2 regions of the Rahnella sp. BIGb0603 genome follow, and region 1 is predicted to be linked to the other one. Evidence: predicted binding sites of a transcription regulator. Region 1 holds the regulator's gene; the other holds the start of a gene.
The links. The regulator LexA, encoded in region 1, represses DNA repair genes until DNA is damaged. The targets are predictions, from matches to a motif close to TNCTGTATGTACATACAGNA.
Positions count from the first base shown of each region.

Region 2: a site for LexA is predicted at 2,331-2,350, ahead of umuD (translesion error-prone DNA polymerase V autoproteolytic subunit). Genes of this name have one in related genera too.

Region 1 is NZ_JANUEX010000007.1:31,621-37,427, forward strand. It holds gene plsB (glycerol-3-phosphate 1-O-acyltransferase PlsB) at 1-1,324, opposite strand, end outside; gene M2403_RS18260 (diacylglycerol kinase) at 1,452-1,820, shown strand; gene lexA (transcriptional repressor LexA) at 1,940-2,548, shown strand; gene M2403_RS18270 (CsbD family protein) at 2,938-3,147, shown strand; gene zur (zinc uptake transcriptional repressor Zur) at 3,342-3,851, opposite strand; gene M2403_RS18280 (ROK family transcriptional regulator) at 3,951-5,147, opposite strand; gene M2403_RS18285 (DUF5107 domain-containing protein) at 5,257-5,807, shown strand, end outside.
Region 2 is NZ_JANUEX010000005.1:119,541-125,347, forward strand. It holds gene M2403_RS14725 (efflux RND transporter permease subunit) at 1-2,215, shown strand, start outside; gene umuD (translesion error-prone DNA polymerase V autoproteolytic subunit) at 2,371-2,808, shown strand; gene umuC (translesion error-prone DNA polymerase V subunit UmuC) at 2,792-4,057, shown strand; gene M2403_RS14740 (copper resistance protein) at 4,175-4,540, shown strand; gene M2403_RS14745 (protein-disulfide reductase DsbD) at 4,608-5,807, shown strand, end outside.

The DNA.
Region 1 (5,807 bases):
CACCGCGCAATTCTTTCGCGTAGGTCCCCACTTCCATCACGTGCTCATAACCGATGTAAATCGGCACTAACGTAATCGGACGTGAACCGCCGCGCAGCATGGCCTGAATGGTCATCGCCAGCGTACCGGTTTTGGGTTCCAGCAGGCGTCCGGTGCGTGAACGACCACCTTCGACAAAGTATTCGACCGAATAACCACGGCTGAACAACTCGCCCAGATATTCACGGAAAACGGTGGAGTAGAGTTTGTTGCCTTTAAAGGTACGACGAATGAAGAACGCGCCCAGACGGCGGAAAATCGGACCGGCTGGCCAGAAATTCAGGTTGATACCGGCAGCGATATGCGGCGGCACCAGCCCCTGGTGATAGAGCACGTAAGACAACAGCAGGTAGTCCATATGACTGCGGTGGCAGGGCACATACACAATTTCCTGACCATCCAGCGCCAGCTGACGGACACGCTCAGCATTGTTGACGTTGATACCTTTATATAAGCGGTTCCACGTCCAGCTCAGCACACGGTCCGACAGACGCACGGCCTCATAAGAGAAATTCGCCGCGATTTCTTCCATCAGCGCGATAGCATTCTGCTGGGCTTTTTCATGGGAAATTTTCTTGCTGCGGGCTTCGTCTTCAATCGCTTTTTCGATGGCCTTGGAAGCCAGCAGCTTATTGAATAAATCCTGACGAGCTGGAAGGCGCGGGCCGACTGCCGCCAGACGCTGGCGGGAGAAATGCATGCGCGCCACGCGTGCCAGTTTCTGAGCGATAGTTTTGTCCGTACCGTGTTCCGTCGCCATATAGCGCAGGGAAACGGTATTAGAGAAACGAACAAAACTGTCACGTCCGAGCCACAGCACGGCGAAGAATTTCTGGATGCCATTCAGCACGCGCAGATGCGGCGTATCATCCTGACCTTCCCGGCCCGGCGCACGACCAAACATCACGGAAACTGGCAGCATCTGAATGTCTAAATCCGGATTGTTGCGATGCAAATCCAGATAGTCGTGGAACAGCTTTACGGATTCCTGCTTCGGCGTGTAATAAGAGAATACGCGCGGGCCTTCAGCAATGAAAACATGGCTTGGCAGCAGGGTTCCGTCGATTTCCAGCGGAATAAGAGGGTCGGGCAGATTCTCGGCCAGACATTGCGCACGCAACGTCAGCAAGTCTGCTTTGGAGTTATAAGGCAATACGTACAAAATCGGGCGCGTCGGGTCTAAATGCAACTCGGTAACCGGATCTGAAGGTATGACCTTGCTCTTTACCAGCAATGAGAGTGGTAAATTCAATAATGTGTAATAAAGTCTACGCCAACCTGACATAAAAACGTGAAGCCTCTTGTTAGCAATTTCGCCGCAAGGATACCAGAAAGCTCAGATGAGATCTGTGGTGATGCGATACCATATAACAGCTAAAATGCTGCAAACACTCTAAGGATCAGTACCCGAAATGGCGAACCAAGTCACCGGATTTACCCGAATTTATAAAGCAGCCGGATATTCCTGGAAAGGATTGAAAGCCGCATGGCAAAATGAAGCGGCTTTTCGCCAGGAAGCCAGCGTCGCTATCCCGCTAATTTTGTTATCTTTCTGGCTGGATGTCAGCAGTATAGAACGTATCCTGCTGATTGGCTCCGTCGTGCTGGTGTGTGTGACTGAACTGCTTAACAGCGCCATCGAATCCGCGATTGACCGCATCGGGCCTGAGTTTCACGTCCTGTCTGGACGTGCGAAAGATATTGGCTCCGCCGCCGTACTTCTGACCATCATATTGGCGATTTTTGTCTGGGTCAGCATCTTTTGGCCGCGATGGTTCTGATCTGGAACCTGTATTCCAGGAATTATCGTTATGCCCTGTTTTTATTCAATCTTAGGTTTTCATTGCCCGTTTAGCTGTATATACTCACAGCAAGACTGTATAAACAACCAGGGGGCGGAATGAAAGCTTTAACGACCAGACAACAAGAGGTCTACGACCTTATTCGCGATCATATCTCCACCACCGGTATGCCACCGACCCGCGCAGAGATTGCATCCCGTCTGGGGTTCCGTTCCCCGAACGCGGCGGAAGAACACCTGAAAGCGCTGGCGCGTAAAGGCGTTATCGAGATCGTTTCCGGTGCTTCGCGCGGTATTCGTCTGCTGATGGAAGAAGAAGAAGGTTTACCGCTGATTGGCCGCGTTGCCGCCGGTGAACCGCTGCTGGCTCAGCAGCACATCGAAGGACATTACCAGGTCGATCCGGCCATGTTTAAACCGAGTGCGGATTTCCTGCTGCGCGTCAGCGGGATGTCGATGCGTGATATCGGTATTCTGGATGGTGACCTGCTGGCAGTACACAAAACGCAGGACGTCCGTAACGGGCAGGTTGTCGTTGCGCGTATTGATGATGAAGTCACGGTCAAACGCCTGAAGAAACAGGGCAGTGTTGTTCAGCTGTTGCCTGAAAACAGCGAATTCCAGCCGATTGTGGTCGATTTGCGTGAACAGAATTTCAGCATTGAAGGTCTGGCGGTTGGCGTTATCCGCAACGGCGACTGGATCTAATCTGCGCTTAAGTTCTACGTTGCAGGTGCATTGGCCGCCTCTGACGCGCCTGTAAATATCAGTATCTCATCGCCCCGTTTTGGGGCGATATTGTTTGAAGCTGCTAATAAACTTTCCCGATAAAATCCTTTTTCTCACGTGTTATCCGCTGCGTTGCCTGTTTAGAGCAAATGCCGGATTTGCACTCTCTGTGCTCTGAATTACCGACCTTTTTCAGTCAGACAGATTCCAATTCCACGTTATATCCTGCTTTGGATTAATCCTAATAGTGGTTTTTATCCCTGTTTTGGGAAGACGAATCCGCATTCTCTACTAAGCTTTGAAGTGTTAAGGACGGGCTGCCAGCAAACGTGCAGCTCCACAACCCAAGGTAACAGGAGATATTTATCATGAATAAGGACCAAGCCGACGGTAACTGGAAGCAGTTCAAAGGGAAAGTGAAAGAACAGTGGGGTAAGCTGACTGATGACGACCTGACAGTCGTTGAAGGTAAACGTGATCAGCTGGTAGGTAAGATTCAGGAGCGATATGGCTATCAGAAGGATCAGGCCGAGAAAGAGCTCAAGGATTGGGAATCGAAAAACAAATATCACTGGTAACACGCGACTCCCCCTCGCGTATCAGTGACGTATCCTGAGTTATTGCTGCTCCTACCCGGAACACTTTCAGGATACGGGTACAAGGATGTACCCAACCTTCTACATCTTCCTTCTACACCTTAAATTATCCGTTCAGCTGCGTTAAAACCCTTCCGCTTTACGCCTTTTAAATCACATAAAAAATACCTGATTTCTCAGCGTTTTTTTACCACAATGCTGTGGTCGTGTTCGCAATGATCGTGGCTGTCGCAGGTTTCAACAACTTTGCATTCGGCACATAAGCCATGCGCTTCAACGACCGAATGACGCAACTCAAAACCAGATTCAAGCGCCAGTTTCGCCAGACGTTCTTCAATGCCGTCTGTGGTTTTTTCCGTGACCAGCCCGCAGCGGTCACAGATAAACAGCGCGGAAGTGTGGCTCGGCTCTTCGAAATGATGGCAAAGCACATAGCTGTTAGCCGATTCAACCCGATGAATAAACCCTTGTTCCAGCAGAAAATCCAGCGCCCGGTAAACCGTTGGCGGTTTGGCCTGTGGTTCGCTGACGCGCAGCAGATCCAGCAAGTCATAGGCGCTGATCGCACCGGGTTGTTGCGCCATCAGTCGCAAAACTTCCAGCCGCTGCGGTGTAAGACGAACATTGCGCTGCTGGCAAAGTTCTTCAGCTTGTGAAAGTAATTTTTCCGGATTATTCAGGGTCATAGCAACATTCTCTGAGCGCAGATTGGGATAAATAGGCCACATCATGCAGCCATTCTTAATTTTATCATGCTTCAGCCAGATCGACGAATTATGCGCCGCTCAGCCCGCCATACCTTCCAGCGCTTTTTCCACATACAGGTAACCAATACCCATAATTTGCTGCTCGCGGCTTAGCGTGCCGGGCGCAATGTGTGTCGCCTGCGTTTTGACATGATCGGTTCTGTCAAACGGGTTCAGCCCGCTCTGTGCGCGGACGGCGTTCAGCCAGACGTCGCCGAATCCGCAACTGCGACCGTACAGATAAATACGGTTAATGTTCAAAATATTGAGGAAATTATACAGGCTCAGCCCCAGCGCCCGCGCCCCCTCCATCACCTGCGCGCAAAGTGCCGCGTCGCCCTGATGAAACCAGTCAATCAGCTCCTGCGTGCCCGGTGTGCGTGGTGGCTGCAAAGGATTCTCTGTCACGATAAGCTGCCGGGCTTTTTTCTTCAGCGCCGACAGCGAAGCCAGCGTTTCCAGGCAACCGTAGCGACCACAGGCGCAGCGGCTGCCCTGCGGATCGACAATCGTGTGCCCGAGTTGCCCGCTGCCAAAAAGGCTGCCGCGATAAATCTGCTGATTGATCACGAAAGAAGATCCGATGCCGTAATCGACGTTGATCACGCAAAAATCATGCTGGTCGTTCGCGTGCTGCCACTTCTCGGCCAGCGCCAGCATGATGCAGTCGTTATCCATCAGAATTTCGGTTTGCAGCTTCTCTTCGAGCAAATATTTAATCTCGATTTCGCCGGTCCACGGTGCCTGCGGCATGCGCTGAGACACGCCGGTAGTCGGATTCACCTGCCCGTGGATCGCCAGCGCCAGCCGGATTTTGAGGCCGGGGAATTTCTTCCGATACTGATGAAAACAGGCTTCGATCTGCGCCAGCATCGCTTCCGGCGTTTTGACCGCAATATCCGTCAGCTGGTAGCCGCTCAGCGGCAAAATCAGCCGGTTCACCAGAATGCTCTCGATGCGATAAGGCGTGATGTTCATGCACAAGATCGTGCTGTCATCCGTGGCGACCTGATAACTTCCGCCGCCAAGCCCGCGGGAATGCAAATTCACCGGATTATGGGTGATCAGTCCATCGTTTTGCAGATCATCAAGGATCTTGCTGATCGCCGGGATCGACAGATGTGAAAGCCGCGACAGCGTTGATTTACTGGTATTTTTCTCCCGGTAAAGCAACGTCATCAGCACCTGCTTATTAAACTGACGTACCCGCAGATTGTTCAATCCTTCCAGCGGCATTTACTAAACCCCGTTTACTGAATTGCGTGACCGTAGCGGATCCGCGTCTTTTGTACGTTGCGTAGACTCTCGAAATTGATATTTCGGTATGACGTATTGAGGACAAATCATGAGCGGAACAGTAAAAGTCTGGCAGGAAGCGGTGGATTTACCGACCTGGTTAACAGGGAAACAGGACACGCACCCGATGTTTCTGGCGCACCGGGTGTATCAGGGCTCGTCCGGCGCGGTCTATCCGTACGGCGTGACCGATACGCTGACCGGTGAGAAAGTCATGAAAACCTATCAGGCGCTGTATCTGGAAAATGATTATATCAAAATCATGCTGTTACCCGAGCTTGGCGGGCGTGTACATCGCGCCTGGGACAAAGTAAAACAGCGTGATTTTGTCTATTACAACGAAGTCGTGAAACCGGCACTGGTCGGCTTGCTCGGGCCGTGGATTTCCGGCGGCATTGAATTTAACTGGCCGCAACATCACCGCCCGACCACTTTTATGCCTATAGACTTCACGATTGCAGAGCAGGAAAACGGCGCGAAAACGGTCTGGATGGGTGAAGTTGAGCCGATGCGCGGTTTGCAGGTGATGACCGGTTTCACGGTGTATCCGGACAAAGCGTTGCTGGAAATCAGCGCGAAAATTTATAACGGCAACCCGAC
Region 2 (5,807 bases), on a different contig from region 1:
TATCGGGCTGGCGATTTCTATGGCTTCCGCCGGGAATATGCTGTCCTTTGGCAAAGCGCTCAATGACCGGATGGCGGACATCCGCACGCGCCTCCCGCACGGCATTGAAATGGTCAAAGTGGCCGATCAGTCAGCGGTGGTTTCACAGGCCGTCAGCAGCTTTATCCGGGTGCTGATTGAATCCGTTTTCATTGTATTAGCCGTCTCTTTTGTTTCACTCGGCACCCGCGCCGGGCTGGTTGTGGCGGCGGCCATTCCGGTGGTTCTGGCCATGACGTTCATCGGCATGATGCTGGCGGGAATCGGGTTACAGCGCATTTCTCTGGGCGCGCTGATCATTGCGCTCGGGTTACTGGTGGATGACGCGATGATCACCGTTGAAGCGATGGTGTCGCGTATCGAGGCGGGAGATCCGGCCTGGCGCGCCGCCACTTACGCTTTTGAAACGACGGCATTCCCGATGCTTACCGGCACACTGGTGATGATTGCCGGTTTTATTCCGGTGGGCTTCGCGGCCTCAAGCGCCGGTGAATATTGTTACTCCCTGTTCGCCGTGGTGCTTATCGCGTTGCTGTGTTCCTGGGTGGTCGCCATTCTTTTTTCGCCGCTGATCGGGACGTGGATTTTACCCGCAAAGCTTGCATCGCACGGTGAAAAGCGTGGCCGGTTAATGCGTTTCTACCTGCGTCTGCTGAATTATGTGCTGCTTCACCGGTGGGGCACGCTGAGTATTGCCTGTCTGTTGCTGGCGATGGCGATGTATGCGACGACGTTTATGCAGGGGGAATTTTTCCCCGCCTCCGACCGGCCGGAATTACTGGTGAGTCTCACGCTTCCCGCGAATGCTTCCTGGACCGAAACCGCGCGGCAAACTGAACGCCTGGAACGTGCGCTGCAAGGTAACCGGAATGTCGATCACTATTCGGATTATGTCGGGTCGGGGGCTGCGCGCTTTTATCTGCCGATGGATGTGTTACTGGATAACGAGAATACGGCGCAGCTGGTCATTGTCGCCAAAAATCTGGAAGACCGTGACAAGCTTCGCGCACAGCTTGAGGCCATTTTAGCCCGTGATTTCAGCGACATCACCACGCGCGTTTCCCCGCTGGAACTCGGCCCGCCGGTCGGGTGGCCGGTAAAATATCGCGTCAGCGGCCCGGACTATGCGCAGGTCAGACAGATCGCCCAACATCTCGCTGCCACGCTGGGTGAGGTTCCGGTTACGCGCGAAGTGAATCTGACCGCCGGAGAGCCCGAGCGGGTAATAACGCTGCGGGTGAATCAGACGGCAGCGCGTGCGGCAGGCGTTTCTTCGGAAAGTCTTGCGGCTTTGCTTAACACCGTCTGGTCAGGCAGCGTCGTCACCACCGTCCGGGATAAAAACCGGCTGATTGATGTTGTTCTGCGGGCGAACAACCGCGAGCGTCAGGATATCACCACGCTGTCGGGCCTGATGATCACCACCGCAACGGGGCAAAAAATCCCGATAAGTCAGGTCGCGACACCGGTCTGGGGGATTGACGATCCGGTTGTGTGGCGTCGCCAGCGGCTGCCGTTCATTACCGTTCAGACGGATTTAGCACCGGGGCTGCATGCTGAAACCGTATCGCAGCAACTCGCGCCGCGGGTTTCGCGTATCCGTGCGGCGATGCCTTCCGGATATAAAATCGAGGAGGGCGGCGTAGTGGCGGAGTCAGATAAAGGCAACGGTTCGGTGTATGCCGTGCTGCCGGTCACGTTGTGCGTGATGCTGATCCTGCTGATGATCCAGTTGCAGCGTTTTTCGCGCATGCTACTGGCCTTATTCATGGCTCCGTTCGGCCTTATCGGCATTGTGCTGGCGATGTTGCCCACCGGCACGCCGATGGGTTTTGTCGCCCTGCTGGGGATTATCGCGCTGGCGGGAATGATTATCCGCAACGCGGTGATCCTGATCAGCGAAGTGGATAATAACGTTATCGCCGGGATGGGCCGTGATGACGCCATCAAGGCCGCCGCCGGGCACCGTTCAAGACCTATATTGCTGACGGCCTGCGCGGCAATACTTGGGATGCTGCCGATCGCCGAACAGGTATTTTGGGGGCCGATGGCTTACGCGATTATCGGCGGGTTAATTGTCGCCACTTTCGTCACGCTTACGCTGCTTCCGGCTGCGCTGAGCCTGATTATGCAGCGGGAGAAGGTGAGGGCGGCCGCTTGCGGAAATTCAATCTGACGCATTTAAAATCGCCAAAATTTCTTCTCTGCGAGATCAACACGATAGTCGCGCAGGCGGCGCGGGGCCTGCTGATCTGTGCTGGCAGCCATTGATCTGAGCACCTGATTAACTATACTGTATATAAATACAGTATGTTTGCAGGAACTCCACTCATGATGCTTTACAAAATCGCCGCACGGCAGCAAAAAACGGATATCCCGTTGTATTTAAACCCTATTGCAGCGGGTTTCCCCAGCCCGGCGGCGGACTATGTGGAGAAGGGTATCGATCTGGTGGCGCACCTGATTGCGCATCCTTCTTCTACCTATGTGCTTAAAGTCTCCGGCGATTCCATGCGGGACGCGGCGATCATCGATGGCTCAATGTTGCTGGTCGATTTCAGCCTGAAACCGGCTCACAACGATATCGTTGTCGCCAGTCTGGACGGAGAATTTACGGTGAAACGACTGATGCTCCATCCGTATCCTCATCTGCGGGCTGAAAACCCGTCCTACGCGCCTATTCCGCTGAATGAAGACCGGCAAGTCGAGATTGTCGGCGTTGTCACCACCGTTATCAGCACGATGCATCGCAATGTACGCACTCGCTGATGTGAACTCGTTCTACGCCAGTTGTGAAGTCGCCTGGCGCCCTGACCTGCAAGGCAAACCGGTCGTGGTGTTGTCCAATAACGATGGCTGCGTGATTGCGCTTTCGGCGGAAGCGAAGAAGCTCAAAATCAAAATGGGCGCGCCGTACTTCAAACAAAGGGCACTTTTTCAGCAACATAACGTGGTGGTTTTCAGCAGCAATTACGAACTTTACGGCGATATGAGCCACAGGGTGATGGAGACGCTGGGCGCGTTATGTCCGAAAATCGAAATCTATAGCATCGATGAGGCCTTTCTCGATCTCAGCCGGTTGCCGGGGGATCTCGATTTAGAAAGTTTCGGCAAGGAAATCAGGGACACGGTGAAACAACATACGCGGCTGACCATTGGCGTCGGCATTGCGCCGACGAAAACGCTGGCAAAACTCGCCAATTTCGCGGCAAAAAAATGGACAAAAAGTCAGGGCGTTATCGATCTCTCTGATCCGGTTCGTCAGAAAAAGCTGATGTCGTATGTACCGGTCGAAGAGGTCTGGGGCGTGGGGCGGCGGATATCGAAAAAACTGAATGACGCCGGGATTAAAACGGCGCTCCAGCTTGCCGAATGCGATCTGTGGTTTATCCGGAAGAATTTTAATGTAGTGATGGAACGCACCGTGCGCGAGCTGCGCGGCGAACCTTGTTTAGGCTTTGACGAATTTGCGCCCGCCAAACAGGAAATTGTTTGCTCGCGGTCTTTCGGCACGCGGGTGACGGCGTATCAGGAAATGCGTGAAGCCATCTGTTATTACGCCACGCGGGCTTCTGAAAAGCTGCGCGCAGAGCATCAGTTTTGCCGGCAGATTTCCGTCTTTGTCAAAACCAGCCCGTTCGCGGAAGGGGAGATTTACTATGGAAATCTGGCGAGTACCCGGCTGATTACGCCCACTCAGGACACCCGCGACATTATCTTCGCTGCAACAAAGTGTCTGGATGATGTCTGGAAAGAAGGGCACCGGTATCAGAAAGCGGGCGTAATGCTGGGGGATTTTTTCAGTCAGGGCGTGTCCCAGTTGCACTTATTTGATGAGCGCGCGCCGCGTGCCAACAGCGATGCGCTGATGACGCTTTTCGATGAAATCAATGATAAAGGAAAAGGGACGCTGTGGTTCGCTGGGCAGGGGATCTCGCGGGACTGGCAGATGAAGCGCGAGATGTTATCCCCTGCATGGACCACGCGTCTGAGCGATGTCCCGGTGGCACGTGCCTGACGGCTAAACGAGTCACGCAGCGCAGATTATTGAGCGTAAATTCTTGTAATTCATGATTCATACATCTTGTGAATGTTTGAGTGGCCGTTAGAATGGCGGCCTGCTTGCGAGGGAAATGTGAATAAACAACGGCGTTCAGCACTGCTCTATTTTTGCCTGGCCTGTCTGGTCATACTGACGTGTATGACGCAGCGCATCGCCGGGCTGAATGCGTTGTCCGCAATCGTGCATCAGGAAACGGCGACGGCGCAGGCGTCATCCACGACCTCTGAAATCGCTAAAATTCCCGCTCCCTGCGAGCTCAGCAGCAAATCGCTGCTTTCTGTTCCTCCTCTCCTCTTAGAATTTGCGTTTCTGGCGCTGAGCCTGCTGCTGGCCTTTTTGACACGTGGCAATCTGGCGGCGATCCGCCTGCTTGTGCCGGAAGCCGTCCCCGTGCCGCGCCTGCGGGTGCATTTGCGGCTCTGTGTATTTCGGGAATAAAAACTCCGGGAATAAAACACGCCTGTTTTTCATCAGGATGTGACTTTTTTATTTTTGGAGAAAATCGATGCGAAATTTATTCAGGGTGGCCGCTGGCTGCTTACTGATGCTCTGGCTGCATACCGGATATGCTGCCGACACCGGCTGGCTGCAAAGCCCGCAAAATACCCACGCGAAAGTGCGCTTACAGGCGCAGTCTGCCGATTCTTCTGAAGAAGAAACCCGGTTGCTGATTTCTGTCAGCCTCGAAAAAGGCTGGAAAACCTACTGGCGTTCGCCGGGGGAAGGCGGTATTGCGCCGTCAGTCGAATGGCAAAAACCGGTCACGGCGCAACAGGCTACAGGGTACTGGCCGACGCCCGCACGTTTTGATGTCGCGGGCATCACCACCCAGGGCTATCACGATGAAGTCACGCTGCCCGTCATCCTCAGCGGTGAAGTGCCGGGCACAATTGCCGGAACGCTGACACTGCCGGTGTGCAGCAACGTGTGCATTCTCACCGACTATCCTTTCAGTCTGGATCTCAGTTCCAGTACGGACAGCGCAGAATTCGCACGCGAGTTTGCCGCGGCAATGGGTAAAGTGCCGATAGCTGAAGGGCTGACAGACAGCGTGACGGCGGGATATCGCCCCGGCGTATTGCAGATCACCGCTCACCGCGGGCAGGGCTGGCAAAATCCGCAAGTGTTTACCGACACGCTGGAAGGCAGTTCGCTGGGCAAGCCGGTGGTGAAAGTGGAGGGGCAACTGGCGCGGTTCACGCTGCCCGTGACCGACGAATGGGGCGATAAGGCGGCGGATATCACGGGCAAAACGCTGAGTATCGTGTTGTCGGACAATGGTCTGGCGCAGCAAAATTACCTGAAAGTGAGCCCGCTTTCTGCCGGCGCGCCGGGCGCGGTCGCACTCTGGCAGGTGGCGCTGATGGCACTGGCCGGTGGTTTCATTCTCAATCTTATGCCCTGCGTTCTGCCGGTGCTGGGGATGAAACTCGGCAGTATTTTGCAGGTGGAACAGCGCAACCGGAAAAGCATTCGCGTGCAGTTTCTGGCGTCATCGGGCGGGATTATCACCTCGTTTCTGGCGCTGGCGTTACTGATGACGCTGCTCCGTTACACCCATCAGACGCTGGGCTGGGGCATTCAGTTTCAGAGCCCGTGGTTTATCGGGCTGATGGTGCTGGTCACGGCCGTATTTACCGCCAATCTGCTGGGGTTGTTTGAAATTAATCTGCCCTCAAAGATGACCACCCGTCTGGCGACGCAT